Regions from separate parts of the Teredinibacter turnerae T7901 genome, predicted to be linked through region 3. Evidence: predicted binding sites of a transcription regulator. Region 3 holds the regulator's gene; each other region holds the start of a gene.
What was found. The regulator sigma-54, encoded in region 3, starts transcription at its own class of promoters, with help from an activator protein. The targets are predictions, from matches to a motif close to TGGCACANNNNTTGCNNT.

Region 1 (9,666 bases), 180 kb from region 3:
GACGGGGATTTTCCATTAATACATTTTCTTGCAGTTGAAAGACTGCGCGCCGCTATACGAAAAACGGCTTCGAGCTGCGTGTGGACAGGTATAGAGCGGTTTGCCGGCCAAGTCGTTATTAACCAGTTAACCGGGTATACCCCCAACGAAAATCAAATTCAGGCCGTTAATGAAGTTCTTGAAGATGCAAACCAGCTAAATTCGAATTTTTTGGATGAGTTAAATGATCTTTTTCATAAGTTTGACTCGGAGGTGCGAGGCGCCTACCTGGATCATTCTGAAAAACTTTTGAACAACTTTGACAAGGCCAGTGGAAGTATAAATACTTTTCGCAATATAGAAGAGGAGATAAATAATTATACAGATGAAATGGCAGCCTTAGTCACGTCAAATGCATGTAACTTGGAGAGGGATATCACTGAGTACGTTTGTTTTTTGTGGGTGCCTGACCCAAAACCGTTAAATCCGGGTCATCAGAAATGTGCGCATGGTGAACTGCAAATAATCACCCCGAGCTGTGCTACTCATACGACCTATCAAACGTTTAAGCAAGCTCGGGATGATTTAATTGCTTCACGGGATAATGACCTGGATGAAATGGTTAACGCAATTCGATCGGATATTGAAAATCTTCGGGATTCAATGGTCGCAATACACGACGCTAAAAATTCTGTTGAGAATTTAATCAACTATTTGGCCACGTTTCAGCTCGATTCTTTAGATCCTTTTAAAAACGCTCTAAAGCGTTGGGATCAAAATATTACGACTGCCATGATTGCATGGATAGACGCAAATGCCGAGGGCGCAAAAAATGCGATGATTGCTGCAGAGAATCCTGTAGAAGAAAGTGATAGGGACTGTTACAAATTATTTTCCGGAATTGGGGATTGCTTGGCTCACGAAGAACCCGTGTTAGACCCCCTTATAGACTGGTTTGGAATTTATGGGCCATCGTTGATAGGAATTCCCTCTGAGATGACCATCGCTATGCGCGATGTAGGTACAGCGTTTTCATCTATCCGTTCCTTAGTAGATGGGACCGCGCGCACAGCGCATATGTCTTCATCTGACCCCATATCACGTTTCTTATTGACCATGGTCGAAAAAAATATAAGTCAAAATATATCATCGATTGACGTTGTGGATGAAATTGTTAAATTCGTTGGAGATGAGGAGCAAGAAAAACTTTACGAGGACGCAATGGCTATTTTCTCTCTAAAAATCGATGATGAAATTATAAATCGTCAGTTCGCCATTGATGAGAGTGAAAAAGGTTTGGTTAAATATAGAAATTTTGCCGACCAACTTCGTAAGGATATGAAAATAAGCAGTGACGGAATTATCGATACAGACCGATTTTCAGCACTAAAGAATGCAGTGACCCTATCGAAATTGACATTGTTGAACGATGCTCAACTAAATCAGGTGGCAAGCCTTGCGGGTATTCAGCTTCCTGCATACGCACCATATAATCCACGTAATATTATTTATGGCGCCATCAAAAATATTGATGGACACGAGCAGTGGAGGCCCGAAGGACATCCCTTGCCACGAGATGGAACCAATTTCTATGAGACATCAATGGCTGCTGAAGCCCCTTACAACAATATATTTGGCCGCTATATCGACTCAGGCGAGTCAGGATTCAGGTTTTGGCAGGGAGATCAAAACGCATCAAATTTTAACAAATTATTTCAGATGCCTCTCCACGAAGACGGGGGTCTGGATCCGGCTGTGCTCGTTGTAATTATCAATAGTATCTTGCTGTAGAGTTCGAATGTTAAATATCTTTTTAAGGGTGTGTATTTTAAACGTAATTCTGTTTCTGGCTTCCTGTAAGGGTTGTCCCCATCATCGGGAGGTGTATGTAGTTTTCCACAATACAACGAACGCCGAGGTAACAATTGAATTCAGGTTAATGGAGAAGGAGAATATCAATAAGGGTGAATTTAGTTATTTTGTCGAAACATTTCAGCCTGACGAAATTAAAGATATCAAGATTTCTGAATATACAGTCTATTATGGTAGTAAAGGATTTTCTCTACCCGAATCAGCATGTTCTGATAAACCAACTCAAAGTCTATATATCACGCCAAATGCGTATAGTTATTCTACTTTGAGTAACTTTATGCTATGCGAGTGGGAAACTTTGAATTATATGGGAATGTACCCCATAGAAATACATTACACCGACTCACAATGTGAAGCAGGTTATGTCAGAGCGTATAATGGATTTTAATGACTTAGACTTTTCTGAAGTATTGTTGAGATACGTAAAGCCAGGTGAAGCGACTCTATGTCGCTCCAGGCAATTCACGCTGTGATGCTTCTGCTGAAGTATCCCATTGTGTTAAACCTCAAATCGGCAATGTTTTTTTGTGGTAAATAAAAGGGGACATTCAAAAAGCTAGTATATACGTTAGAATAATTGCAGCAGCAGAGTAAATAGCGTTCTGTTGGGGTTTTTTAGCGTTACCTTCATGAGAATATTTTAAAAAGGTCTAGTTGGGGTTCATGAGGTGGGTTGGTTGATGTTTGTGTCAGGTTTTATTGTAGGTTGATAAACAATTTTGTGGGCAACTAAAAGGAATTAAATTAATGAAACGGATTTTTTATTCGATATTTTTTCCATTATATTTTTTCTCAGTTCAAGTTTCTGCTATCTATTTTACAGACGAAGAGCTAGAGAATGATGTTGAAATTCGACAATGGGTTGAAGGGTACACAACGACCGAAGAACCCATACACTGGGACGTCGAGATTACGCCTCAATTTTTGATTTTACATGGGGAGGTGGCTACGCCTATACGGTACGGGTACGAATACAAGGTAAAAAATAAGGACTATGGTAGTTATAGAATCTCAAAGGGAACTGTCGAGAGCACCACATTAACACCCTTGGTTGTTTATACACACCCAACTAACACAACATTCAATAAGCGTCCTACGCTGTTCGTGTCGTTTTCAGGTGCGTTCCAGGAGAGTATTGAGAGCTGGCAGATCTCAGATGTAGATGCGAGTGGTGGCGTTGTCGATACGAATGCATTTGATTTACAAGCCAGACTGGAAAGTGAATTGGGCGGCGTATTACAGTACAAGCATATTCTAGCTGATTGGGATGATACGCGACCGATGGACGGTCAGATAGAGCAACTCGCTGATGTAATCCAAATGCTATTGAAGGGAAAATCAACTGCGTGGAATGTTGTACTTGTTGGACATAGCAGGGGAGGGGTATTGGCGCACGAAGTTTCATTGCGTTTGGCCTCTATGCCAAATATGGCAAACTTGTATTTGATTCTTTTGGATCCGACCGCGGCAATTGCACAGGGTGACAATTTTCCGCGCGCGATAGTACAACGTATTGGCGCTAGTGGATTCAATATTTTAGGGTTTAATTTCTACGATGGTGATGGCTGGACAGATGTTTTTGGAGTCCCTATTTCGGCGGGTACTGACTCTGATCGAAATGTGAGTGGTTATCTTAATTTACTTATCAATCATCTCGGTCATAATCAATTTCCAAGTGAGTGGCTCAGTAGCTATGGCGATGCGTATTTTAAGCTATCTTACTTGTTGCAAATGCTGACCAGTAATGTCAATAGCGGAGCATTTCCCGCCGAAGGCGAGAGTGGCGTTTATATTGCGAAATCTAGAGCTAGACCTGTTCACATTGCGGGAAGTTTCGATTTTACCGGTGACGAATTCACTGCTGAATTTGTCGTTAATACCGAGTACTTGTCTAGCAGTTTCGAAGGATCTCTGGGCGAGGATGGTGCTAGTGTAACGGCAAATATGATAATGGCAACTGCCTACGCGTCACTGAAAGAAGACAGGCTGGAATATTCTACCTCAGATAGTAGTTCACGAGCGTACGGTTCATTTACCAAAAGTGGTTTCGATACGCATATGGAACTGCTTGGGGTCTACAAATCAAATACCTCGGTGAACATCAACGGCAACGCTAGCGTAAGCATTCAAGTCCTGAATGAAGAGGTAAGCGTTGATGCTAACTTGGATTATATTCAAAATTTAGGAAAATTTGTTTTTGGCGGGAACGGAGGGGACATACCTGTGGACAAATTTATTGAAAAGGTGGTTTCTAGCGGAGGTGGTATAGTTGATTCCATTGCAGATTTTTTTGGGTTCTAACTTCTCAAATAATAATATTGATTGATTTGAGAGGGTTGTGTACAAAAAAATAACACGGACCCCCACGGGCGGCGTTCGTTTAACATCAAAAAATAAATAAAAGAACGGTTATATTTGCGTCCTCTAATATTGGCTTGAGAAAGTTCGCTGAAGATTTGTGTTCGTAATATTGGCTTTATCTATTATGTACATCGGTGGTATTTTTACGCCTAGGTTACTTGGGAGCAGTAGTGAAGAGGAGTGTGTTGTTTTGGGTTCAAAATCGTTGAACTAGCTTTAACCAGCCTTTACCAAAAAAGGGAGCAATATTAACAGAGCCTCTGATGTCAAAAAATACTATATTGGATTATCAATTGTTGATTAGGTATCGAAGTTTTCGCTGCTATCCCCTTGCTTTCTTAGCGAGTGAACGTTGACTAGCCGCCAAATTTTATTGGTAAAAAATATGAAGATACTACTATTTGGATTGTTTTTATTTGGTTCGTTTCCGTATTTTTCTCATGCAAACACTACGTGCAGAGGGCGTGTAGAGTCGGTTTCGCTTCACCCTGTTGGGGCGTTTCTTCAATTTAATTACGGCTTCGGAACTCAGATGCATTGTAAATTAACAGAGACATGGAATGATGTTTCCAAAGAAGTTTGTACAGCGCTGTTTGCTCAGCTGTTAGCTGCTCAACTTTCAGGAAGAAAAATAGAAGCTAGGTATAACGATGATTTTGAATGTAGCGCAGATAATTTGGGCGATTTCGAGAAAACAAAGCATTTAATGTACTACATGACGATTATTGGTGGTGATGTTTAGTTGCTAATCGGGTCTATGTCGTTTTATTAAGGCTATATCGATTAGTGTGTTGGTTTTATTCGGGTAAGCGGTGGCATGAACAGATACTTTTTTTTGGTGGGAAGCTTGTTATTTTCGGTCGTAGCAAAGGCCAACTATTTTTGTGTCGGAGATGTTTCATATTTGGGTGTTTCGTCTGATGGCACGCTTGCATCTTCGAACGGGTTCGGAGTGCACTACTTATGTAATGTTTCTGAAGATTCTTGCAAAGTATGGAGTTCCTTAATAACGGCCGCAAAGTTGACCGATAGGCAGGTACGTTTTTACTATCAAAACTCGACTCGATCTGGTGAGAATGGTGAGTACTGCTCCTCGATAGGGGACTGGCTAGTTCCCGAAGACAATGTATATCATATCGAACTGCTTTAAATCATCTGTCTCCAATCGCTTGGCTGATTATAAACACTTACATATGACGGGTATCGATAGAGTGAAATTGCGTAAGATCAGTATTCTGGGGTTTTCATGTGTAAGGCTACGCCTATAAAAGGAGTTAGAACGCAACTAATCTTCGCGGAAAATTTCAGCCTCCGGCTTTTAGAAAAAAACGGTATTTTTCTCGGTAAGTTAGAGCTGGTCAAAATTGCTTCCAGTATTTTGAGTTTATTGGTTACCACGATAGTCAAGTTAGTTGATTGGGGGTCTTTTGAATGAATAAGTTTAAAACGTTTGTTTTGGGTTCTATCTCTTGTATGTCACTAAACGTTTATGGGGGAAGCGCAGAACCGGGTATGGTAAGTAATGTGCACTTTCTCGACAACGGAGTTGTTTTGTTCTACACAGATGGAGCGATTGGCAATAATGTCCCTTCTTGTGCGGTAGCACAGCCTTCCCCCTGCTTTGCTATAGACGGTAGTACAGATGCTGGCAAGGCTCAGCTATCTGGTTTGTTATTGGCTTTTGCTACAAGCAAGCGGATTCAGATTTACGGTTAAAAATAATTGTGATGTCTGGGGTGATACGGAAACGGTATATTATTTTAAAATGGTTGACTAGTTTATTTCGAAAATAAACTTAGATTTTTATGCAATAGATTAGTTGTCAGCTAATTAGCGGTGATAGACGATCGGGTGGGGTCTAATCTGCTTGTTGGTTACAAATAGGTGTCAAATTATACATCAGGTCGTGGCTCAGGTTGCGGTAATGCATAACATAAAACACAGGCTGTAAAATTAGTTGAATAATGTAGTCGTGTAGTAATTGTTTCACAGTACAAGTGAAAGCTCGTATTTATCCTACAGCGTAAAGCGGATGTATGTTGTTGGAAATGCGTCAATACCCGAATCTTCATTTTGATGCTCATAGTATATGCTTGGATAATATTTTGGTGGTTTTTTTGATGCCATTTAGGTTTAAATGGGTATTCTTATTAATATGAAAAAATATTTAGTATTGTTTTTAGGGTTGCTGATTACATCAAATAGTCAGGCGGCATTTAATAAATGCACTGGTGTTTATGTGGGCCGTATTGGCTTGGATAGACAGGGCGGTTTGAATAGAGTTGTGTTTCTTGAAAAGCCGGGAGATGTTTCAGGATCTTTCTGGGTACTTTTTACCGATTGGGAAGCAGAACCTAAACAACAGGCATTATCGGTATTAATGGCTGCTAAGCTTTCTGGTCACCGAGTTGATGTTTATACGGCCGCCGTGAACAACTGCAATATTGGTGAAAGCGGACAGGTTATGGTGAGTTTGGAGCTAGCTACTAATCCATAGAATATTATTATCCAAGTATTATTGGGATCAAGTGTGGGAGTAAATGTTGAAAAAGTACTTTGTATTTTTGGTTGTTCTCGTAATTTCTTGCACAGTGCGCGCTGACTACGACAAGAATTTTGATGGGAAGATAACTCAGGTTCTTACTTATACGCACGTGGACGAGATCCTCATCCGAGTTGAGGGGCAACCTACAAACCATCCCGTCTGCACACTTTTTGATTATATGGTTATTGATAAATCTGTTAGTGTCGAGCGCCGGCAGGTAGTGCTTTCAAGAATTTTGCTGGCATACGCATCAGGCGAAATCGTCAATATAGGATATGACAGTAAAGATGAGTGTATAGAGGGTAGAATTAAGGTATATCGGATTGGATAAAATATACTTGCATTCTCAGTCCGAGATTTCAATTCACTATATCTATATGCTTGCTACCTAGCGCCTGTCGTATTTGGAAATGCCGGTTTTGGGTGCTAGGCAATCTCCATTGTTAACGGAGTGCGCTAATTTGCACTCGACACTTAAATCTCTGTTGCCGGTTAAGTGTTTCGAGGGGTAATCAGTTTTTATGCTCTCCTTCAACCTGTGCAAATCTTTCAATCTCCAAGCCTCAACTGAATATTTTACAAATCCATTTCTCGAATTCTTCGTTATATTTTCTTCCCTCTTTATCAGGTAGGTTGCTATCTTTTTGATTTATATGGAAAAAATATTCATATCACAAAATTGGCACATCTCTAGCAGTACTCTTAGCGAACCACTTTAAACGGTAAAGGAGATTGATCATGTTTAGTTGGGCACTTGTATTTCTTATTTTTGCTTTGGTTGCCGGTGTATTAGGTTTTACCGGTTTGGCAGGTACTGCTTCCAGCATCGCTTGGATCTTGTTTGTTGTTGGTCTGATTGTATCGCTGATCTTCCTGGTGGCAGGCCGTCGACCTACGGTGTAGGTTAACTATCTTCATGCGTGAAGATAGTTAAAAAGGGAGCTTTCCCCAAGGCTCCCTTTTCTTTAAAGCAGGAAAGCAGGAAAGCAGGAAAGCAGGAAAGCAGGAAAGCAGGAAAGCAGGAAAGCAGGAAAGCAGGAAAGCAGGAAAGCAGGAAAGCAGGAAAGCAGGAAAGCAGGAAAGCAGGAAAGCAGGAAAGCAGGAAAGCAGGAAAGCAGGAAAGGATTTATAAAAAAGCCGCAGCTCTATCTGCGGCTTTTTTCGTGGGCGGAAACATTTACTTAACTGGCTTCCCCATCGGGTAACACAAAGGCAAGCCCGGGTTGGTTGTGAACATAGTGAATGTGATACTGGAGTTGGCTTGCTGGTGGGTTTTTCGAGGGCGCTCGTTTAAGTGGAAATATAAATCTGCGAGTGTTGCTGATTTGGCGAGCGATGGTGAAGGGAGCGCATATGCGTCGAGGATGTATCGCGAATTTTGATTTGATGTAAAAAACCCCTGCACCTGTAAGGGTACAGAGGTTTTTGTGCGAAACGGAGGAGTGGGGTTACTAGCTGTCGCGCTCTACGACCAGACGGTTTTCAAAAGAGTGAATGTCGTCAGTACGTTTAGCAATCATGCCAGCAAGCTCTTTTTCCTTTTTGCTGTCAACGGAGCCACTTAGTACAACTTTTTGGTTCACCGTGTCCACATCAATTTTTAAACCTGCTACGTCAGGATCGGCGAGCAAATCGGTCTTTATGGCTGCGGTAATGGAAGCGTCCTTAACATATTGACTGAAAGAGCGTCCCGCGCTTTGCTCGTCAATTTTTGCTTGTTTGTTGATGGTGAGACGGTTGTCGACCGAGTCGATTGCATCCATGCCCATAGCGATGCTTTCAGCCAGATTTTTCTCTACGTCTGATGATACTTCGCCTGAAAGAATGGCTTTGTTATCGTTGACTTCAATGTCGATGTCAAATGCGTTCAAGCGATCATTCATCATAATAGCTGTTTCAAGCTTGCCTTCCATCCAGCCATCGCGGAACGCGTCTTTGGTATTGTCCCACGTCTGGTTCGCGTCTTGTTTGAAATCCTGCCAATACTTGTCGGCGGATTCAGAGCGCGTATGTTGCATGTTATACGGTGTTTTGTTCACATGTTCGAAGGCTTTTTTATCGTCCATCGGCTTTTTCTCATCCGATGAATAGTCGCCTGCCATTGCCGCGCTACTAAGCACAAATGCTGAACATGCAATTGATAAAGGTTTCAGTACACTAATTTTTGATCGAGATTTCATATTTGCATCCTCTCTGGTAATTCCTACATGGTGCGACCTTTTTGTCGCTGATTTCTCGTCGATTTTATTGCTTTAAGCAAAAAATCTCGGGTTACCTATATTTGAGAGCAATAAATTTGCCATGTTTTAAATGCCTGTCCATGTATGGATGGCATGGTTATCGCTGTAGCCCGTTAACAATTTTGATATTAAGTAGAAGGACTGAGATGAAAGATCTTCGATGGATGCTGTCTTGCGCATTTCTGATTTTGGTGTGTTTTGTGGTTTATATCACCCGTTCACTAGTATTGCCTATTATTGTTTCCATGTTTTTTGCGTTGTTGTTGAACCCTATAGTGAACTATCTCAACCGGTTTGCAGTGCCCAGATCGTTGTCGTCAGTTCTTACGGTTTTAACTTTAGTGATTGCCTTGGGGTTAACTTTTTCGCTCCTGGTCTCGCCCATGGATAAGTGGGTTAAGCAAGTATCAAAAATTTCGGAGGATATCAGTCAAAAAATTGATGAGGTTGCAAAGCCGCTTACAGGGGAGGCGGAGCAAAAGTGGTATCAGCTCAGCAAAGATCGCGGCGAACCTATGTCGCAGAAAATTAAAAGCCAGGTATCCGTGGCGTTTATGCAGGTGGCAACCAATTTTACTCCAGTCGTATTATTTCAGGCGCTCACTGTAATTGTTTTGACTTTCTTCTTTCTTACACACGGTCAGTCGTTGTATCGCAATGTGGTCGCAA
Region 2 (9,666 bases), 390 kb from region 3:
ACCGTTGGAAAGCCTGCTTTTGCACCCAAGTTTTAAGTGTCGAGCCCATTATGGCTCGTTTGTCTCCAGGAAACGACTAAATACTCCTTAACATCATGTATCCCCGAAATACTCCATTCAAGATTTTTTTTACTATTATCTCCCATTACTGTGAGTGGGCCATGTTGCTCTTATCATTTGCTTTTTCTTTACCCTGTGGAATGCTATCGGTACGTTTAAATCTAAAGCATCTACACATAACCAGAGAGGACATATTATCACTCACAACAAAATTACCAATAAAGATAGGCATGGCCCAAGCGCAGCAATCGCTTAGCGCCTTCCCATCGACAGCTCACTTACCCTATGAATGATTGGTGTTATTACTTTCAACCTACAGATATTCACTTAATCCAAAGCGTTCCGCAGGGAGAGATGGGGTTTATCAGGAGAGTGAGGGACGACCTGGAGTCAGCGCTGAAGCGTACGCAGGAATCCAATATGTATATTTACAACCCTTCATGTGCTTCTGATTTAACTTTTATATTATCGAATATAGCAAGCCGTCTGACGTCAAATACTAACCCACTCCTTCAATTGGATTTTCACGGACACCGAGAAAACGGGTGCCTACTCGCTTCAGGCGAGTTCGTTTCTTGGCCGAGCTTGTCACATAGTCTCGGAGAAATAAATCTTCGATGTAAAAACCGCTTAGCAGTAATCTCTTGCGCATGTTTTAGTTTTAAACTTATCCGACTCGATCGCCTCGACGTACCTGCACCATTTAATTTTCTTGCCGCGCCAAGCGAGGAAATTACTATCGGCTCGCTTCAGCAGAGACTTACCCGATTTTATCAAGCACTTATCGATCAACGAGATCTCGAAAACGCCCTTAAGTCACTCCAGCCTGAATTCTCATTCCATTGGCCTGAGTATGATCTGTTTTTTGTCATTCGCGATGAATTAAACAAGTACAGGGGAAACAAGGGGCGGAAAAACTTAGAAGAAGCTGTTAGCAGCGCAATAGTGTCTGGCCAAATAGAGCCCAATCAAATTGCTGTATTGCGAAGAAGGCTCAGAAGATTAGCTCAGGACTTTACTGAGGCAGATTTAGCAAAGTTGGTGCATGATTATCTGTGTGGCCGAAAACCGTTTTTCACAGTTGAGGACCTGCGCACCATTGAAAGAAACCCGTACTGGATGCGCTGACTTTGTTGGTCTATCGGGTCAGGATGCAAGACAGCTCCATCTTTTACAAGAACCTTCAACGCGGATCAACAACGTGATTGGAACACTAGGTCATTCAGGCCAGATAAACGTTTGAAAAACCGCTAGAAAGCACCGCCAAACTGATGAATATTGCCAGAAACGACGTTTCCTTTTTGGCAAACAAAAAGCCCCGAACCGTGATGGTTCGGGGCTTTCAGCGTATCGGGCCATGCGTTGAAGCATAACTTGTCTACCCCGTAGTTCACCCATAATCTGTCATTTTGTACAGGTTATGGGTGAATCCACACTCAAATAAGCGGGGTTTTTTTATGTGGTGCCCAGAGGCGGAATCGAACCACCGACACGGGGATTTTCAATCCCCTGCTCTACCGACTGAGCTATCTGGGCGTTTTGGCTTGTGGCGGCTGCGGCCACGAAGGGTGCGTATTAAACCCGTTGGGGGCGATCTAGTCAAGGGGGTTTATACGCTTTTTTTCTTAGATATTACCGGTAAGAGTTTAGCGCTGTTGCCTACGGTTGATGGGTGTTGATTTTGTAGTCAGCACTGGCTCAAAAGTAGACAGGTTGGGCTAATTGGGTGGCGCAGCGGCGCTGCGCCGGATTGGGTTACCAGGCTTTGTAGGGCAGGAACTTCCCGTTCAGGGTAAGTACAACGCGGTCGCCTTTGGGGTTTTCTTCTTTCGCCACGTCCATGGTGAAGTCGATGGCGCTCATAATGCCATCGCCAAACTTTTCCTGGATCACTTCTTTCAGAGTATCGCCGTATACGCCAACCACTTCGTACAGGCGGTAGATTAATGGGTCTTGCGGCACTTCTTTGTCCCAGGCTTTGGTGGGGTATTCCATTAACGCGGCTTTGGCGCCTTCTGGCAGTTCCAGGTAGGCACACAGCTTTTCGGCTACGGCTTCAGGCATGCTGTTCATGCCCAGGCAGGCAGAGGTAACCCACACGGTGCCCATACCCAGCTCGGCGGCTATGCCTTCCCAGGTGAGGTTGCGTTCTTTTTTAGCGAGGATGATAGCTTCTGTCACGTCGATTTTTTTCATGGTTTACTCCGATTGGTGGTTACAGTTGTTGGGCCAGCAGGCCGAGACATATTACAAACAGGATGGCGGAAACCCCCTGCCAGAAGGCGACGGGGTTGCGCTCTATAAAGGGAGGGCGTGCCTGGTTCTGGAAATTGCGGTTAGGGTGTCGCAGGTCGTAGATAAATTCTGACAACACCGGGTAGCGCTTGTGGGGCTGGATGTGGACCGCTTTTTTAAGGCTGTGGTCGATCCAGTCTGGCACATCACTCCTGATCTGGATTAACGGGCGGTAGCGCAGCTTGCGCTGAGCCGCGCGGGAATGACTGCTGGAGACCTGACTGCCGTAGGGCAGCTGACCGCTGAGCATGTGATAGCAAATCACCCCCAGGGAGAACAGGTCGCTGCGGGTGCTGCCTTCTTCGCCAACAAAATACTCTGGTGCGGTGTACTGCGCTGTGCCTTGAATATCGTGGGTTTGGCGGATTTCCGCCACGCCAGCAACCCGGGTGGAGCCGAAATCGATGATTTTTACGGTGCCGTTGGCATCGAGCAGTACGTTGGCAGGTCGCAAGTCTTGATGGATCATTTCCTGGCGATGAAACGCCTGCAGCCCTTTGGCAATCTGCTCAATAATCGCCCGCACACATTCAAGGCTGGGCTGCGGGTTGTCGCGCATCCATTGGGCCAGGGTTTGGCCTTCGATGTAGTCGGTTACCTGGTACAGGTAATTGCGCTTGCGGCCAGCATCGAACGCGGGCAGCACGTGGGGGTTATGGATGCGCCTCGCTATCCAGTCTTCCATTAGGAATCGCTCGAGGTAGAGCGGATCGTTACGCATTTCCACCGAGGGTGTTTTTAACGCAACCTTGCGACCAGTGTGTTCGTCGCTGGCGAGGTACACGTGGCTGCGGCTGCTGATGTAAAGCTCTCGCTCAATCAGGTAACCGTCGAACGTCATACGCGCCTGTAAGCGGGGAGGCAGTGGCAAGGTGGTGATCTGTTCGCTGACCTCGCCCACCTGCTGATCGGGCAGTTGCTCTACCCGCACTAGTTGCACACTGAGGTTGTCGTCGCTGCCTGCCGCGAGAGCCTGCGCCACCAGCAGCCGCGCCGCTGCGCTGAAATCGTCGTCGTTCGCCGCCAGTGCGGCGCTCACCAATTCCGGCGTGGTGTGCTCGTAGACCCCGTCGCTGGCAATCATAAAGGTATCGCCTTCCTCTACCGCCAGGGCGCGATAGGCCAGCACCAGGTTTTGCTGCATACCCAACGCGCTGGTGAGGTAGCTGTTGGCGCTGTCTTGATAGTGACGGTGGTCTTCGGTGAGTTGTTCTAGCTGGTTGGTGTGCACCCGATATACACGGGTATCGCCAGCGTGAAAAATATGGATTTTATGCGCTTTAAAAATAGCCGCGCTAAAGGTGCACAAATACCCTTTTTCGCGGTTGTAGCGGTAGGGGCCATTGCGGGTTTGGGAGTAGAGCCAGGAGTTGGTGGCGCTGATTACGCTTTCCGCGGCTTTGCGGACCGACCAGGCTTCGCTGGTGCAATAGTAATCCTGCAGGAAACTCGAAACCGCAGCTTCGCTGGCCACCTGGCTCACGTTACTGCTGCTTACGCCATCTGCAATTGCCAGGGTGATGCCCTTGGTGCTCAGCAGTGGTTCCTTGGGGATGCATGCGCCTAGTGCGTCCTGATTAACCGCTTTTGCGCCTTTACTGGAATACTGCCCCAGGCTTACACGTAAGGTTTTTTTCATTCAAAAAAGCCTCCACCCCGCAGGGTGGAGAGGGAGAGTGGTATTAAGCAACGGTGCGATTGGGGCTGGTACGCACATGCGTGAGGTACAGCGGCAAGCCAACCAATAAAAAGCCGCCCACCAGGTTACCCAATGCGGTGGGAATTTCGTTCCAGATAAAGTAATCCGCGATGGTGAAGTCGCCACCCATGATCATGGAGAACGGGAACAAGAACATGTTAACAATAGAGTGCTCAAAGCCCATGAAGAAGAACAGCATTACGGGCATCCACATCGCAGCCATTTTGCTACCGGCTGAGGTGGAGATCATTGCGCCAACCACGCCCATGGATACCATCCAGTTGCACAGCATGCCGCGAATAAAAATGGTGAACCAGCCGGAAAGGCCGTGCTCTTTGTAACCCAGGGTTCGGCCTTCGCCAATGTGGCTGACTTTATCCGCAATTGCGCCACCGTCGACGCTGTAGCCATAGGTAAGAATGAACGACATCATAAACGCGGTGGTCAGTGCGCCAGCAAAGTTACCGCAAAATACAATACCCCAGTTGCGTAGCACACCGCCCAGAGTAACGCCGGGGCGTTTGTCGATCAGTGCGAGTGGCACGAGGGTGAACACGCCAGTGAGAAGGTCAAATTTCATCAGGTACAACATGATGAAACCGACGGGGAACAGGATTGCGCCAACCAGTGGCTGACCGGTTTTAACCGCGACAGTAATTGCGAATATAGCGGCCAGACCGAGGATCGCACCTGCCATAAACGCTCGAATAAAGGTGTCCTTAGTGGACATGAAAACTTTCTGTTCTCCGGAATCGACCATCTTGGTCACGAATTCACTTGGTTCAATGTAAGCCATTGTGAGCCTCTTCAAAGTTCTAGCTATTGTTGATACATCAGACCGCCCGATGCCTGAGGCGCTAGAGCAATTAGCAGACCAAATTGCTTTATTTTTGTACAAACCATTGATATTGAAAGAAATTTTCGCCGTATTCGCCAACCGAATCAGACGACACACGACCATTTTCAGCACCATATCAATGCATAAATGCACTCAATAGACGCGAAACGACTAACCAAAACAACGTTAATCCTCAAGTCGCAAGCACAAAATCGCACCATCTACGTGCATATTGGCATTTTTCCTGTCAAACCCCGCATTGAGGGTTAGAATTCTCGCTCGTCAAAATCGATGGCAACACTGCAACTTTGGCAGTTGCACGCCAATGGTGCTCAAACAGTTATGCCCTGGGCAGCACCTGTGGATAAGCCTATCCGAGCCGACAGTTGCAATGGCAAATAGACGAAATAAGGCACCACAGGGGCTCTATGGTACCTGTCATTTATGAGCGGGATTTGCGGGCGCTGTGCTTAAGGCCTAGGTTCCGCAGAAGGTTTGATAACTGCGGTCGCCATCGGCGGGCGGGTCTTGGTAATTGGGGGTAGTCGGTAAATCCTGATAGGGGCGGCGCAATACTTTCAGCCAACTTTTCGCAGCATCCGGTGAGCCATTTTTAATGCACTCGTCGATAACCGCTTCCATATGGTGATTGCGAGGAATAACTACCGGGTTGTGGCGGCGCATGCCTTCCGCCACCACTTCTCGTGGACGCCCCTGCTGTTCAATGCGGGCTGACCAGGCTTGGTACCATTCCGGCCACTGACTTGCACAACGATCCTCATGTTGAGGGTCAATTAGCGAGCGGGTGAGTGAGTCGAAGCTGTTGGTGTAGTCCAGCCCCTGTTTGCGCAATAGCTGGAGAAAATCCTCGCACAGTGCTTTGTCGCTGTCGCCCTGTAGCCGGACGCCGGTTTTGCTGGCCAGCATGTGGTGATAGCGCTGCTCGAAATTCTGCGGAAACTCCCCGAGAAGGCTCTCTCCTATGGCGGTAGCCTGCTTTGAATCCTGGTCCAGCAATGGCAAGAAGCATTCGGTTAAGCGCGCCATATTCCAGTGAGCGATTGATGGTTGGTGGCCAAATCTATACCGGCCCATGGCATCGATTGAACTGAACACGGTATTCGGATTATACGTGCTGATCATCGCGCAGGGGCCGTAGTCGATGGTCTCACCAGAAATGGTGGTGTTGTCCGTGTTCATGACGCCATGCACGAAGCCAACTCGCAGCCATTCGCACACCAGCTCTACTTGCCGGCTGAACACCGCGCGCAAAAAGCCGCTGTATTTTTCCGGCCCTTCGCTGCTGGCCAACTCGGGGAAATGACGCGAGATCGCATAGTCGCACAAGCGCTCGATGGCATCTTTGTTACCTTGGGCATAAAAGTACTCGAATGTCCCCACCCGTAAATGGCTCGCAGCCACCCGGCACACCACGGCGCCAGGGACGGCATCGCCCCGGTAGACCTCATCGCCGGTCGTCACGACGGCCAAGGTGCGAGATGTAGGTACGCCAAGCGCGGCCATGGCTTCACTCATAATAAACTCGCGAACCGCCGGGCCCAGCCCGCACAAACCGTCTCCGCCGCGTGAAAAGGGGGTTGCACCAGAGCCTTTCAGTTGTACGTCGAATACCATATCGGTATCGCCGCGCAGCTCTCCGAGCAGGTGCGCGCGGCCATCGCCCAGGCGCGGATTAAAGTGGCCGAACTGATGCCCTGCGTAAGCCAGCGCGACCGGTTTGGAGTTTGGCAACAAACGCCCGCCACTGAAAAACCCCGCCGGGTCTTCCTGCTCCTGGGCCAGAAAATCGGCCACACCCAGTGATTCTGCCAGGCCCTGGTTCCAGAGAAATAATTGGGGGTTACTCGGTTGACGGGGCGTAGAGGGCAAATAGAAATCATCGCCCAACTGCAGGTAACTATTGGAAATTTGCATACAGTGCCTTTAAGCGCGGTAAAAAATGGCCAGCCATATTGTTGTTTCGTTTGGGTCCGTCCAACTAACGCGGTGCTTCTGGTGAGCGGGTATCAACAGGCTGTCGCCAACTTGCAAACTGATACTGCGCTCGATGGTTTCGTCAGAGCCAGTGCAAAAAGCAAGCCGCGCAGAACCTTGCAATACCAGCACCCATTCATTTTCGTCCTGATCGTACCAGCCTTCCGCCGGAGAACGGTGTCCGCGCGATAATATGCGCTCTATACGCAGGTTTTCGCTGCGAATCAGGTCTTGAAAAACTTCATCGGGCAGACTGGTTGGCACATCCGCCAAGACATTTTTTACAGCTAGGTTTGTCAATAATTCCACAGTGACACACGCTCCAGGGATAGTTGTTAGGAATTTTACGTAAACACGGGTAAAGATCGGCACCAGACGTAAATTAGCGTATGCTTATATAAAAATTCCGCCTCACCGCCATCAAGGAGAACCTATGTTCAAGATGTCTTTTACCCCGAAATCACGTGTTAACACAGCGATTGCACTCGCAGCCAGCTGTATGTTGTCTGGCCCGGCAACAGCCGAGGCATTTAAGCCTGCGGATGTCGTAGCGACCTTTCAACAATCGCTTGGTCGCGAACTTAAAGGCGCGATCCAGGCAAAGGGCCCGGCGAGTGCAGTCGACGTGTGCCATGCGCGCGCACCGGAAATTGCAGCACAAATAAGCAAGGATAAGGGCGTAACCGTGCGCCGAATCAGCGAACGCACGCGCAACCCGGAGGCAACACCGGACGCGCTGGATAAGCAGGTTCTCGCAGACTTTGCTACGGCAATTAAACAGGATGCCACCGCTAAACCATCCCGAACGGTAGAGTCGGCGGGTGGTCGGTCACGTTATTACTCGGCAATACGCATACAGCCCTTATGCCTGACCTGTCACGGCAGTGATCTCGCACCGGATGTCGCAGCCAGGTTAAAAGCTTTTTACCCTGACGATCGTGCCACTGGGTACGAGCTGGGCGAACTGCGCGGCGCCTTCGTCGTTGAATTCTAAGGGTAGTGAGATGCTGATCTTGTGAAATGTTGACCCACAGGAATACGGACCGCATCAGTATTCAGCTTTAGTTAAGGTTGACTATGTTTCACTGACTACCGAAAAGCGGGCTCTGGGCCCGCGCAACGGGAGCCAACCTATGAAACCACTCATCACCTTAATGCTGGCGCTGTTAGTGAGCTTCAGCGCTATGCGGGCGCTCAGTGAAGACGACGACTATACCTTTAGCGACGGCGAACTGGATGCCCTGCTCGCCCCTATCGCCTTGTACCCGGACACAGTACTTTCCCACCTACTCATTGCGGCAACTTATCCGCTGGAAGTGGTCGACGCAGAACGTTGGGCAAGGAATCAGAAAAACTCAGACCGCGCCGAGATTCTTAATCAAGCCGCGACCAAAAACTGGGACCCAAGCGTCCAGGCACTCACCCCCATTCCCGAAATTCTCGCGCGCATGAGTGAGGATTTATCCTGGACGGAGCGATTAGGCGACGCGTTTTTGCAGGATGAATCGCAGGTGCTTGAAAGTATTCAGCGGCTTCGCCAGCGCGCCTACGATGAAGGTAATCTCACCACCAACGACTACCAGTCGGTATCCCGCGACCAGGGCGACATTATTATCGAACCCGTACAACGTGAGGTTGTTTACGTTCCTTATTACGACACCCGGGTTGTTTACGGCCCGTGGTGGTGGCCGGTTTATCCCCCACATTTTTGGCTAAACCCCCACCGCCATCACGCTCACCAGGTCGGCCTGTTTTTTTGGGCGCCGGGATTTTTCCTGGGCCACAGTTTTTATTTTGGCGGCTTCCACTGGCACCACCGCCAGGTAGTGGTGGTTCGCCACAGCCATCGCAGCTACTACGAGGGCCATCGCCGTCTGGTTGTGCACCGCGACAGCCACCGCTGGCATCACAACCCGCAGCACCGCCGGGGAGTGAGCTACCACTCTCGCTCTGTCGCCAAACGCTATGCGGGAAATCACAGCATTCCATCGCACAGAATCGCGCATTATCAACGCGAACAAACAAACCGCGTTCACGACCAACGAGTAGCGCAGCAACGCCATGAAACGGTGGTAAACAATATGCGCCGCAGCCAGGCCACCTACCAGAACCGCCAAGAGCGCAGCAGCCCTGCGCGAGCAAACAGCCATGAGCGAACAAGCAGCCCTGAGCGGACGAACAGCCCTGAGCGAGCAAACAGCCATGAGCGAACGAACAGCCATGAGCAAAAAAACCGCAATGACCGCGATTCCAGCCGCGAAAGAGTAAACCGAGAACTCGCAAACCGCCCCGACGCTGACGAGCTCCGCGAGCGAATTAGCAGCCCTGAGCGCAACAGCCCTGAGCGCAATAAAAAAGACCACAACAGTGTCTCCCGTTACCAGGACAATCGACCCTCCACCAGCTTGGCGCGCAACCAACAACAGTCACAGGTAAAAGACCGTACCCGCAACGACTCAGGGGTGAGTCGCAACAATCAGCCATCGCAGTTGTCCAACCAACAGGAGCACAGAGGTGGACGTGTAACGCAAACCACATCACACAGCTCTTACCGGCGAGATGCAACAACGCGCAACAGTGGTCACAATTCACAGCGAGCGGAATCAGTTCATCGCTCGAGCAACGCGCGGCAACAGCATAGTAGTCGTTAAGCCTGTTACGTCGTTTCACCTTCACCACCGCGGATTTTCGAGCAGACGAAATACAACGCGGGTCAGTATTTACACGACAGTTATCTCGTACAAAAACTGGCGAAGTGCAAAATCATAACGGCGATCGC
Region 3 (9,666 bases):
TTTCGCATCTGTCGTTTTGCCGTGGGCACTGACCTGAATTCGTGACTCAAACCGATTGGCCAGGGTCGCCAGCTTGCTGGCCGCTCTCGCGTGGAGGCCAAGTTTATTGATGATCTCGAGGGTTCTCTGCTGCATGAAGCTCCCGCATTAGCTGTGTTTCGGGGCGCTGGAATCGGGTATTTGTCGATGCCGCGTCTGAACATTCTTATAGTCGGCTTTGAGCGCTTTTGCGAGTCGTTCACTCATGTAGACCGAACGATGAAAACCACCCGTACAGCCGATAGCGATGGTGAGATAGCTGCGGTTGTTGTTCTCGAACCGAGGAATCCACTTACGCATAAATGTAAGAATGTCGTTATACATCTCCTCCACCTGTTCCTCGCCGTTCAGAAACGCAATTACTTCCGGCGACAGCCCGGACAGTTTGCGCAGTCCGGCATCCCAATAGGGGTTTGGCAAGCACCGCACATCAAAAACGAAATCGGCGTCAACCGGCAGCCCATACTTGAAACCGAACGACTTGAACAGCACCGCCATACCTTCTCGGTCGGAACCGACCACAAGGTATTTAATTGCACTGCGCAGTTCATGCAGGTTGAGCTGCGAGGTGTCTATGGTGACATCGGCGGCATTGGATATGGGCTCGAGAATAATGCGCTCGCGCTCAATGGCTTCATTCAGGTCGGTGAGACCGTCAGAGAGTGGGTGTTTGCGGCGGGTCTCGCTGTACCGTTTGAGGAGCACTTCGCGCGAGCTGTCGAGATAGATAACCTGGTAACTTTCTCGCGGCAATGGCCCCACTTCAATCATCGCCATTAAACGGCTCAGATCGTTGTTGATGTTGCGCGCATCGATACCGATAGCAACCCGTGGCGATGGACGATCAGAGGTGCTTAGCTGCTCGATTAGCGCGGGCAGAAGGTCGACAGGAAGGTTGTCGATGCAGGTGTAGCCTTCATCCTCCAGCAGGTGCAGTGCTGTGGTTTTTCCCGAGCCTGATCTTCCGCTAATAATCAGCAAGCGCATGTTACCTGCCTGTGTACGAGTCGCATGTGATGGAGGAGCGCAGAGCGCGCGAGGGACTAGTTACTTCCCGGTAGAGCCGTCAGTTTACACCAGACGCCACGTTAAACAATTCTTCATCGGTTTTACAGTTGCGAAGGCGCTTCACAAAATCATCCCTTTGCAGGGTTTCTGCGAGTGCGGCAAGGGTTTGCAGGTGCTCGTCTTCGGCGTTTTCCGGTACCAGCATGGCAAATATGAGATCGACTGGCTTGCTGTCTACAGCGTCGAAGTCAATGGCTTCTTCCAGAGTTACGCACGCGCACAAGGTCGCGCCTTCGGTATTGAAGCGGCAGTGGGGTATGGCTATACCGCCGCCAATGCCTGTGGAGCCAAGCCGCTCACGGGCGAAAATATGTTGGAACAATTCAGTTTGGTCGAGGCCAGTGTCGGATTCGCTAAAAATGCCAGCGAGTGTTTCGATCAAGCGTTTTTTACTGCCGCCAGCAATCTTCGCTCGGGTTCGCTTGGCGTTTAGAATGGTAGAAATTTGCATAGCGTTGCGCCCGGTAAAACAGCAGATGTTGGATGTTGCAGGGAGTCAAACGGCGCGCATTCTACCAGTATTAGTTTCAGATCCAAGCCCACTTTAGCCGCAAATTTTATTTGCGGCATCAGACTTTAGACCGGCATTCCCAGATTTTGCTATACCAAACGCTTGCGTTCGTTCGAGGGAGGTATGTTCAGAGACTCGCGATACTTAGCGATGGTGCGGCGTGCGACCTTGATTCCCTGTTCTGCCAATAGCCCTGTAATTTTTGAGTCGCTGAGCGGTTTGCGTGCATTTTCCGCAGCAACTAATTTTTTAATGATAGCGCGAATTGCGGTAGATGAGCACTCGCCGCCGGAATCTGTGGCCACATGGCTGGAGAAAAAGTATTTGAGCTCGAAAATCCCCTGTGGGGTGTGCATGTACTTTTGCGTGGTTACTCGCGAGATCGTCGATTCGTGCATTTCGACAATTTCTGCCACGTCGTGCAATACCATCGGTTTCATGGCTTCCGGGCCGAAATCGAGAAACCCCTGTTGTTTTTCCACGATACAGCTGGCGACTTTCAACAGGGTTTCGTTGCGGCTTTGCAGGCTTTTCAAAAACCAGCGCGCTTCCTGTAAGTTGTCGCGTAGAAAAGTGTTGTCAGCGCTGGAGTCGGCGCGCTTAACCAGTGACGCATAGTCGCTGTTAATGCGTAAACGCGGTGCGATATCCGGGTTGAGTTGCACCATCCAGCGGTTATTTACCTTGTTCACAAACACATCCGGCACCACATACTCTGTGTCGTCGCTGCCAATCTGTTCACCGGGTCGCGGGTTCAATCCCTGGATAACCTGTACCGCCGCCTGTAGTTCGCTTTCTTTCAGTTTTAGCTTGCGCATCAGCTGTTTGAAGTCGCGGCCGCCGAGCAGATCGAGAAACTCGCTGACGAGCGTTTTTGCGTTGCGCACATCTTCGTTGCTGATATCAAGCTGGCTCAGCTGAATGAGCAGGCATTCACGTACGTCCTGGCTGAGAACGCCGGGTGGGTCAAACTGTTGCACCCGGTGGAGTACAGCCACCACTTCGTCCATTTCGAGTTCTTCATGGTGAGGTTCCAGGCCATGAAAAATTTCATCCAGAGTCTGGCCGAGCAGACCGTTGGGTTTTACCGCGTCAATGATGGCTTCGGCGATATCCTTGTCGCGGACTGACATGGGGGTAAGGTTCAGCTGCCACTGCAAGTGATCCTGCAGCGTTTCTGATGTGCCACGTCGGGATTCAAAATCGTAATCGTCGGAGTCGGGTTTTGCGAGTCCGGTGCCGCTCGGGGTGGGGTCGTAGATATCGTCCCAGCTGGTGTCGACCGCAAGGTCAGTGGGAATGTTGTCTTCGTTCCAATCACCGTCGGAGGATGCGTCGGAATTGGACTCCTGGTCGGCGCCATTCGCATCTGCAGCATCGCTTTTGCCGTCGGCGCTGTCCTTGCCATTAAGCTCGTTGCTGGCTGGAGCCTGTTCATTGATACCGCTGTGAGAGTCGTCGCCGCTGAGGTCTTCCTCAACTTCGAGCATAGGGTTTGAATCCAGAGCTTCTTGTATTTCTGCCTGAAGATCGAGCGTGGAGAGCTGAAGAAGCCTGATGGCCTGTTGCAGCTGCGGGGTCATGGTGAGCTGCTGGCCCAGTTTTAACTGGAGGGATTGCTTCATAGTTCGATTTACTGCGTCTGGTTAAAGTGCACTATCAGTTAGTGGCAACTCCTGTGGGGCGCCGGCTTGTATGAGGCTAGTGTATTCCGGCCGCAGTCCAGGTGCAATAAAATCGCATAAAATCAGAAGCAAGTATTATGCCGTGACAAATACAAAAGTCAGTCGTTTGTCAAGAGATTTTGCTGATTATCTGCAGAAAGCGATTAGAGGTGGAAGTGCTGACCGAGATATACTTCGCGCACTTTTTTGTTGTTGAGTACATCATTGGCGCTTCCTTCTGCGATGATGTGGCCTTCCGAGACGATATAGGCTTTCTCACAGATATCCAATGTTTCGCGAACATTGTGATCGGTAATCAACACGCCAATACCGCGATTTTTAAGGTGTTGTACGATCTGCTTAATATCGCTCACTGAAATCGGGTCGACTCCGGCGAAGGGTTCGTCCAAGAGCACAAAATCGGGCTCTGTGGCCAGTGCTCGGGCGATTTCAACACGCCGCCGCTCGCCGCCTGACAGCGCCATTCCAAGGCTGTTGCGAATGTGGCCAATGTGAAACTCTTCCAGCAGTTTTTCCATCGCCTCACGGCGTTGGTTGCGGCTCAACTCTTTGCGGGTCTCAAGAATCGCAAGAATATTATCCTGAACTGTTAACTTGCGAAATACCGACGCTTCCTGGGGCAGATACCCAAGGCCTGCGCGCGCGCGCTCGTGCATTGGCAGGTGAGTAACGCGCTTGTCGCCAATCTGGATATCGCCATGATCGGCTTTAATGATGCCCGCGATCATATAAAAACAGGTTGTTTTACCCGCGCCGTTGGGGCCGAGCAGGCCCACGATCTGGCCACTGTCCACAGACAGGGATACATCGATGACGACCTTGCGGCCTTTGTAACTTTTGGCGAGGTGTTGGGCACTCAGTTGCTGCATAAATACTAGGGCCTGTTGGAGCTTTTGTTATTGTCGGCGGGCTGTTCGTCTTCTTTGCTCAATGCTTTTGGCGGGATCACCATGCGAACCCGGCGATCGTCGCCTTCCGCATCAGCTTTACCACCAGCGCGTACCACTGCTTTTTTTACATCGTACTCAATGCGATTGCCGCTTAGGCTGGTGCCCTCCTGACGGAAAGCCGCATTGTCGAGGAGGATCAGGGTTTCGCTGGTGATCTGATATTCCATGCGGTTAGCACGCGCGGTCACAGGCTCCTGGCCGGGCTTGGGCACCTGGCTTAAACGCGCTGGCGTGCCGGTAGCGACCACGCGGGAATAGGTATCTTTGCGGCCATAAATCACGACTTTTTCCGCACGAATTTTCATGCTGCCTTGCTCGACAATAACGCTGCCTGCATAGGTGGTGGTGCCGTTCAGGTCATCGAGCTCTGCGGAGTCGGCAGAGATGCTGAGATCTTGCAGTCTATCGTCCGGCAGGGCATCGGCTGGCATTGCCGTACAAGCCAGCATGGCGGCGCAGAGCAGGGAGCGCCCAGGTAGCACGGCGCAAAAAGTTGACAGGGGTTTCATTCGTTCAGGCTGCGGTCTTCAGGAATTCGGTGGATAGCATGCACCTTGTGGTGCAATTCGATTTTTCGGTTTTTAAAATTGGCTGTCATGCCTACGGCGTTAATCACCCCATAGGGTGTTAGTATTTTAACAGGCTCGTCGGTGTATGCGACCTTTTCTACAGGGTTGATATCGAGCTTTTCCGTGGTGAGTTCGGAAGCTTCACGGTAAGCGGGCGCTTCCTCACCGGGTAGTCGCTCGGGTGGCTCCTGCCAGATGCGAACCGTATCCCAAAGGGCGATCTGCTCACTGCTGCGCACGAGTTTGCCGTCGACAGATTCTACGTGCCAGGGGGTGTCTTCCTGGTAAATTGTAAAATGTGGGTGGTCTACCATGGTGTATTCGTCGACGGGCTGACGATTGTCGCCGAGCACACGAAAGTGCTCCAGGAGATTCGCCGTGAACGCATATTCGAGCACACCATTGTCGTTGAAGTAACGGGTCGCGGCATTCTCGGCAAATGCGTAGGGAATTTGCGGTGCGGGTTCGGCTTTGGGGGGTGTAATCACGTTTTCGGACGAATCCCACAGCATTACAATGCTGGCGATCCCCATCGCGATAAACAGCAGGTAAAAACGGTTTTTACGCATGCGGTTGCGTTCTCAAGTACGCCTGTAAAGCCGCGTCGTAGGTACCTTGCGCCTGCATAATCAAATCGCAGGCTTCGCGTACCGCGCCTTCGCCACCTCGCGCGGCACTTTGCCAATGTGCGCGTTCGACTACCGCGGGGTGGCCGTTTTGCACGGTAAGTGCGAGGCCCACGCGACACATCACGGTCAGGTCCGGGTAGTCGTCGCCCATAAACGCGATTTGGTCCAGCTCACAGGGGAAGGTTGCGCGCATCTCTTCGAGCGCGGTGAATTTGTCTTCGCGCCCCTGAATGAGCAGTGAGATCCCGAGATCGGCCGCGCGCTTGGCCACCAGCTGGCTGGTCCGGCCAGTAATAATGCCCACTTCCACCCCGGAGCGGCGCAACATTTTAATGCCGTGACCGTCGAGCGTATTGAAGGTCTTCATCTCTTGGCCGTCGTTACTGAAGTACAGGCGGCCATCGGTCATCACGCCGTCAACATCGAGCAGGAGTAGTTTGATCTGCGCAGCCTTGCGATGAATGTCTTCCAAAGATAAATGTTTCATCGTTTTCCTTGTTTACACCAAAGTTCATACACCAGAGTTAAACCAGCCCGGCCTGGAGCATGTCATGCATATGCAAAATGCCCACGGGTTTGTTGTTATCAGTGACAACCAGGGCGGTAATTTTATGGGTTTCCATCAGGTTGAAGGCTTCCGCGGCTAGTGCCTGCGGCGTAATTGTTCGACCACCTCGACTCATCACCTGTTCAATACTGGCGTTTTTTACCTCGATATCACGATCCAGGCAGCGGCGTAGATCGCCGTCGGTGAACACCCCGACCAGCTCACCTGTCGCATCTACTACGGTGGTAATGCCGAACCCTTTGCGGCTCATTTCGCCGAGAGCCTCCAGCACCGGGGTCGTGGTTGTAACTATTGGAACGGTTTCACCATCGTGCATCACGTCAGCGACATGCAATAGTAAGCGCCGTCCGAGAGTGCCGCCTGGGTGAGAATAGGCAAAGTCTTCGGCAGTGAACCCCCGCGCCTCCAGAAGTGCGAGCGCCAGCGCATCACCGAGCACCAGCGTCACTGTGGTTGAGGATGTGGGCGCCAGATCCAGCGGGCAGGCTTCGGTGGCGACCGCGATATCGAGTATCACATCCGCCGCTTCAGCGAGAGGGCTGTTGGATTTACCTGTCATCGCCACCACGGGAATGCCCATGCGTTTTATCCAAGGCAAAATGGCAACCATCTCAGGCGAGTTACCGGAGTTGGAGATACACAGGAAAACATCGTCTCTGGTGATCATCCCCAGATCGCCGTGGCTCGCTTCCCCGGGATGCACAAAAAATGCGGGTGTACCCGTACTGGCCAGAGTTGCGGCGATTTTTTTGCCGATGTGGCCGGATTTCCCCATACCCGAAACCACGACGCGTCCGGAGCAGCTCAGAATTTTTTCACAGGCAGCGACAAATTCACCGTTGATGCGCTCTTCTAGCGCTTGAACGGCGGCAATCTCCAGCGCGATTGTGCGTTGCGCGGATTGAATTAGATCGGTTTCGGACATGGGGTGTTAAATCGCAGTTTGATATAGAAGAACATAGTAGCCAAAGTAGCTCAACAGGAGCAGACAACCGGCTGTTTTGCCAATTTTACCGCCACCCGCGCCACGGTTACGCCAAATCGACAGGCCAATTGCAACCGCAAGCAATATGGTTAATGCCACCATCACCACAAAATCGCGACTGAATACGGATTGGTCGAGCGGGAAGGAGCCGGACAAACCCGGGATCGACATCACGGCCAACAGGTTAAACATATTCGAGCCCAACACATTGCCGAGGGCAATATCGTGATGGCCCTTAAGCGCGCTGATAAGCGACGCAGCGAGTTCTGGCAGGCTGGTGCCGAGGGCGATTATGGTGAGCCCGATCACCAGCGGGCTGACCCCGGCCATCTCGGCGGCAGATTTTGCTCCCCAAACAAGGACTTCCGAACTCAACATCAGTGCGCCCAGGCCGATGACAAACCACACGAAGGCCATGGTGCGACTCATATGCGGGATGCTGTCTTCGTCCGTCGTCTCCTGTTCGCTGAGGTCGCCTTTTTTGAGGTACACCAGGAGAAATATGGCCGGTATGAGCGCGCCGATAAGTACGATGGCTTCCCACTGGGCCAATATACCGTCTGAGAGGAAGTAGCCGCTTATCGCCATAACCACTAACAGCAGCGGCAACTCATCTTTTAGCAGGTGCTTTTGCACTGGAATAGCGACGACCAGTGCCGTCGCGCCGAGCACCAGGCCGGTGTTTGCGATATTGGAACCAATACCATTGCCGACTGCCATATCTCCTGCACCCTTTAAAGATGCACTTATCGACACCATTATCTCCGGGGCCGAGGTGCCGAAGGCGACTATTGTTAAACCGATCACGACTGGTGCCACGCCAAAGCTGCTCGCAATTGCTGCGCTGCCTGCGACAAATCGGTCGGCGCTCCAGATTAATCCGGCGAACCCGGCGACGATGGCAACAGCGATGACGAGAAGGGGCGGTAGACTTTCCAGCATAAAAAACGCAGCTCGGTGAAATGTGTTTGGTGTACAGACTGTAACGATATTCCCACCAGGGAGCGCCTACAATGCGTGCCGGTGTATGCGCGGGCGGCGCCATCTTAGTGATGTGCCAGATTCAACGCAACCGCAGTCAGCCTGCGTTCAGATAGTCCGCTTTAATATGGGGCTGGAGTAAAAAATTTCCAGCTCAAATCAATTCCATAGGAGAAAACCACGTGAAAAAGAACCGTCCGATGATTTGGTCCGCTCGCCACTCTCTCGTCAGCGCAATGGCGGCCATGCTGCTCGTTGTCAGTCAGTGGGCTGCTGCGGAACAGAAGCCTGCGAGTGCGGCGCTGGACAAGGAAGGCCCGGAGTACGTGGTACAAACAGTTACCGACCAGCTGCTGTCGCTGGCTAAAGACGATACCGCTGAGCTGAAGAAAGATCCGGAGGCTTTTTATGGCAAAGTGGAATCGCTGCTGGAACCGTCAGTCAGTTTTGATTTCATCGCCAAGAATGTGATGGGGCCGACCTACTGGGAGCAGGCCAACGAGAAACAGCAAGAGCAATTTGTAGCGACCTTTAAGCGCAGCCTGGTGGAAACACTGGTGAAAGGCATGGCGAGCAACGTCGATCTGGATATCCAACTGGTGTCTGAACAGAGCCAGGTGCTCAAGAATAAAGCGAGCATTGTACAGAAGGTTTCCGGTCCGGAAGGCTCTAACCTGGTGGTGTACTCGCTCGGCAAAGGCAAGTCCGGTTCCTGGAAGGTACTGAATGTGGTGCTCGACGGTGTGAATCTCGGCAAGACCTTTCGCAGTCAGTTTGCTCAGGGTGTAAAGGACAACAAAGGCGATCTTCAGGCGGCAATCGAAGGCTGGTCTGCGCAAACCAAAGGCTAAGTTAGCCTCATGTGATCTCAAGCGGGTGCCAAGCACCCGCTTTTTGATTAAAATGGCCGCCTTTTTTCAGGGCGCAAACGCATCCAGCGGCGTCCGCAAGCCAGGTATTCCCCATGCAACCAGACGAAATCAAGGCATTAATCGAAGCCGCGCTGCCAGAGTGCACCGCTCAAGTGAACAGCGATGACGGCAAGCACGTGGCCGCACTTATCGTATCTCCCGCTTTTGAAGGTCTGATGCCCGTTAAACGCCAGCAATTGGTGTACGGCGCACTCAATGAGCATATCTCCAGCGGCACTATTCATGCGCTGCAAATGAAAACCCTTACCCCCGCTGAACACGCTGCCCGCAGCTAGGTTATTTAATGGATAAGCTGATTATCCAGGGCGGTACCCGCATCAGCGGTGAAATTCGCATTTCTGGTTCAAAAAATTCCGGCCTGCCGATCCTTGCTGCCTGCCTCCTGGCGGACAGCCCGATGGATATCTGCAATCTGCCTCATCTTAACGACATCACTACGATGTTGGCGCTGCTGCGCTGTATGGGAGTGGGGGTCACCATCAACGAGAAAATGTGCGTTGAAGTGGACCCGACAACCCTGACCGACACCGAGGCGCCTTACGAGTTGGTGAAGACCATGCGGGCGTCGATTCTGGTGTTGGGCCCAACCCTTGCCAAATATGGCAAAGCGGATGTGTCCTTCCCCGGAGGTTGTGCAATTGGCAGCCGGCCGGTGGATATTCATCTCAGTGGTCTCGAGGCGATGGGGGCGGAAATCGCGGTCGAGGGTGGCTATATTCGTGCGCGCGCGCCAAATGGACTCAAAGGTG

Region 1: TERTU_RS21470 (DUF1328 domain-containing protein) is a predicted target of sigma-54. The motif match lies at 7,438-7,455, and genes of this name have one in related genera.
Region 2: TERTU_RS18460 (formate/nitrite transporter family protein) is a predicted target of sigma-54. The motif match lies at 4,914-4,931, and genes of this name have one in related genera.

What each region holds. Positions count from the first base shown of each region.
Region 1 is NC_012997.1:4,032,944-4,042,609, reverse strand. Features, by position in the region: gene TERTU_RS16170 (hypothetical protein) at 1-1,770, shown strand, start outside; gene TERTU_RS16160 (alpha/beta hydrolase family protein) at 2,599-4,152, shown strand; gene TERTU_RS21840 (hypothetical protein) at 4,598-4,954, shown strand; gene TERTU_RS16145 (hypothetical protein) at 5,644-5,928, shown strand; gene TERTU_RS16140 (hypothetical protein) at 6,368-6,709, shown strand; gene TERTU_RS21470 (DUF1328 domain-containing protein) at 7,496-7,660, shown strand; gene TERTU_RS16125 (FliH/SctL family protein) at 7,678-7,962, shown strand; gene TERTU_RS16120 (BON domain-containing protein) at 8,209-8,937, opposite strand; gene TERTU_RS16115 (AI-2E family transporter) at 8,979-9,666, shown strand, end outside.
Region 2 is NC_012997.1:4,595,937-4,605,602, forward strand. Features, by position in the region: gene TERTU_RS18435 (hypothetical protein) at 1-36, shown strand, start outside; gene TERTU_RS18440 (hypothetical protein) at 481-1,188, shown strand; tRNA gene TERTU_RS18445 (tRNA-Phe) at 1,521-1,596, opposite strand; gene cynS (cyanase) at 1,816-2,256, opposite strand; gene TERTU_RS18455 (bifunctional protein-serine/threonine kinase/phosphatase) at 2,276-3,994, opposite strand; gene TERTU_RS18460 (formate/nitrite transporter family protein) at 4,038-4,850, opposite strand; gene TERTU_RS18465 (protein adenylyltransferase SelO) at 5,370-6,827, opposite strand; gene TERTU_RS18470 (cupin domain-containing protein) at 6,837-7,196, opposite strand; gene TERTU_RS18475 (Tll0287-like domain-containing protein) at 7,321-7,881, shown strand; gene TERTU_RS18480 (DUF3300 domain-containing protein) at 8,021-9,538, shown strand.
Region 3 is NC_012997.1:4,209,996-4,219,661, reverse strand. Features, by position in the region: gene TERTU_RS16945 (HPr family phosphocarrier protein) at 1-135, opposite strand, end outside; gene rapZ (RNase adapter RapZ) at 148-1,026, opposite strand; gene TERTU_RS16935 (PTS sugar transporter subunit IIA) at 1,106-1,558, opposite strand; gene TERTU_RS16930 (RNA polymerase factor sigma-54) at 1,708-3,243, opposite strand; gene lptB (LPS export ABC transporter ATP-binding protein) at 3,447-4,172, opposite strand; gene lptA (lipopolysaccharide transport periplasmic protein LptA) at 4,178-4,762, opposite strand; gene lptC (LPS export ABC transporter periplasmic protein LptC) at 4,759-5,391, opposite strand; gene TERTU_RS16910 (KdsC family phosphatase) at 5,384-5,938, opposite strand; gene TERTU_RS16905 (KpsF/GutQ family sugar-phosphate isomerase) at 5,976-6,944, opposite strand; gene TERTU_RS16900 (calcium/sodium antiporter) at 6,951-7,946, opposite strand; gene TERTU_RS16895 (MlaC/ttg2D family ABC transporter substrate-binding protein) at 8,168-8,836, shown strand; gene TERTU_RS16890 (BolA family protein) at 8,950-9,192, shown strand; gene murA (UDP-N-acetylglucosamine 1-carboxyvinyltransferase) at 9,201-9,666, shown strand, end outside.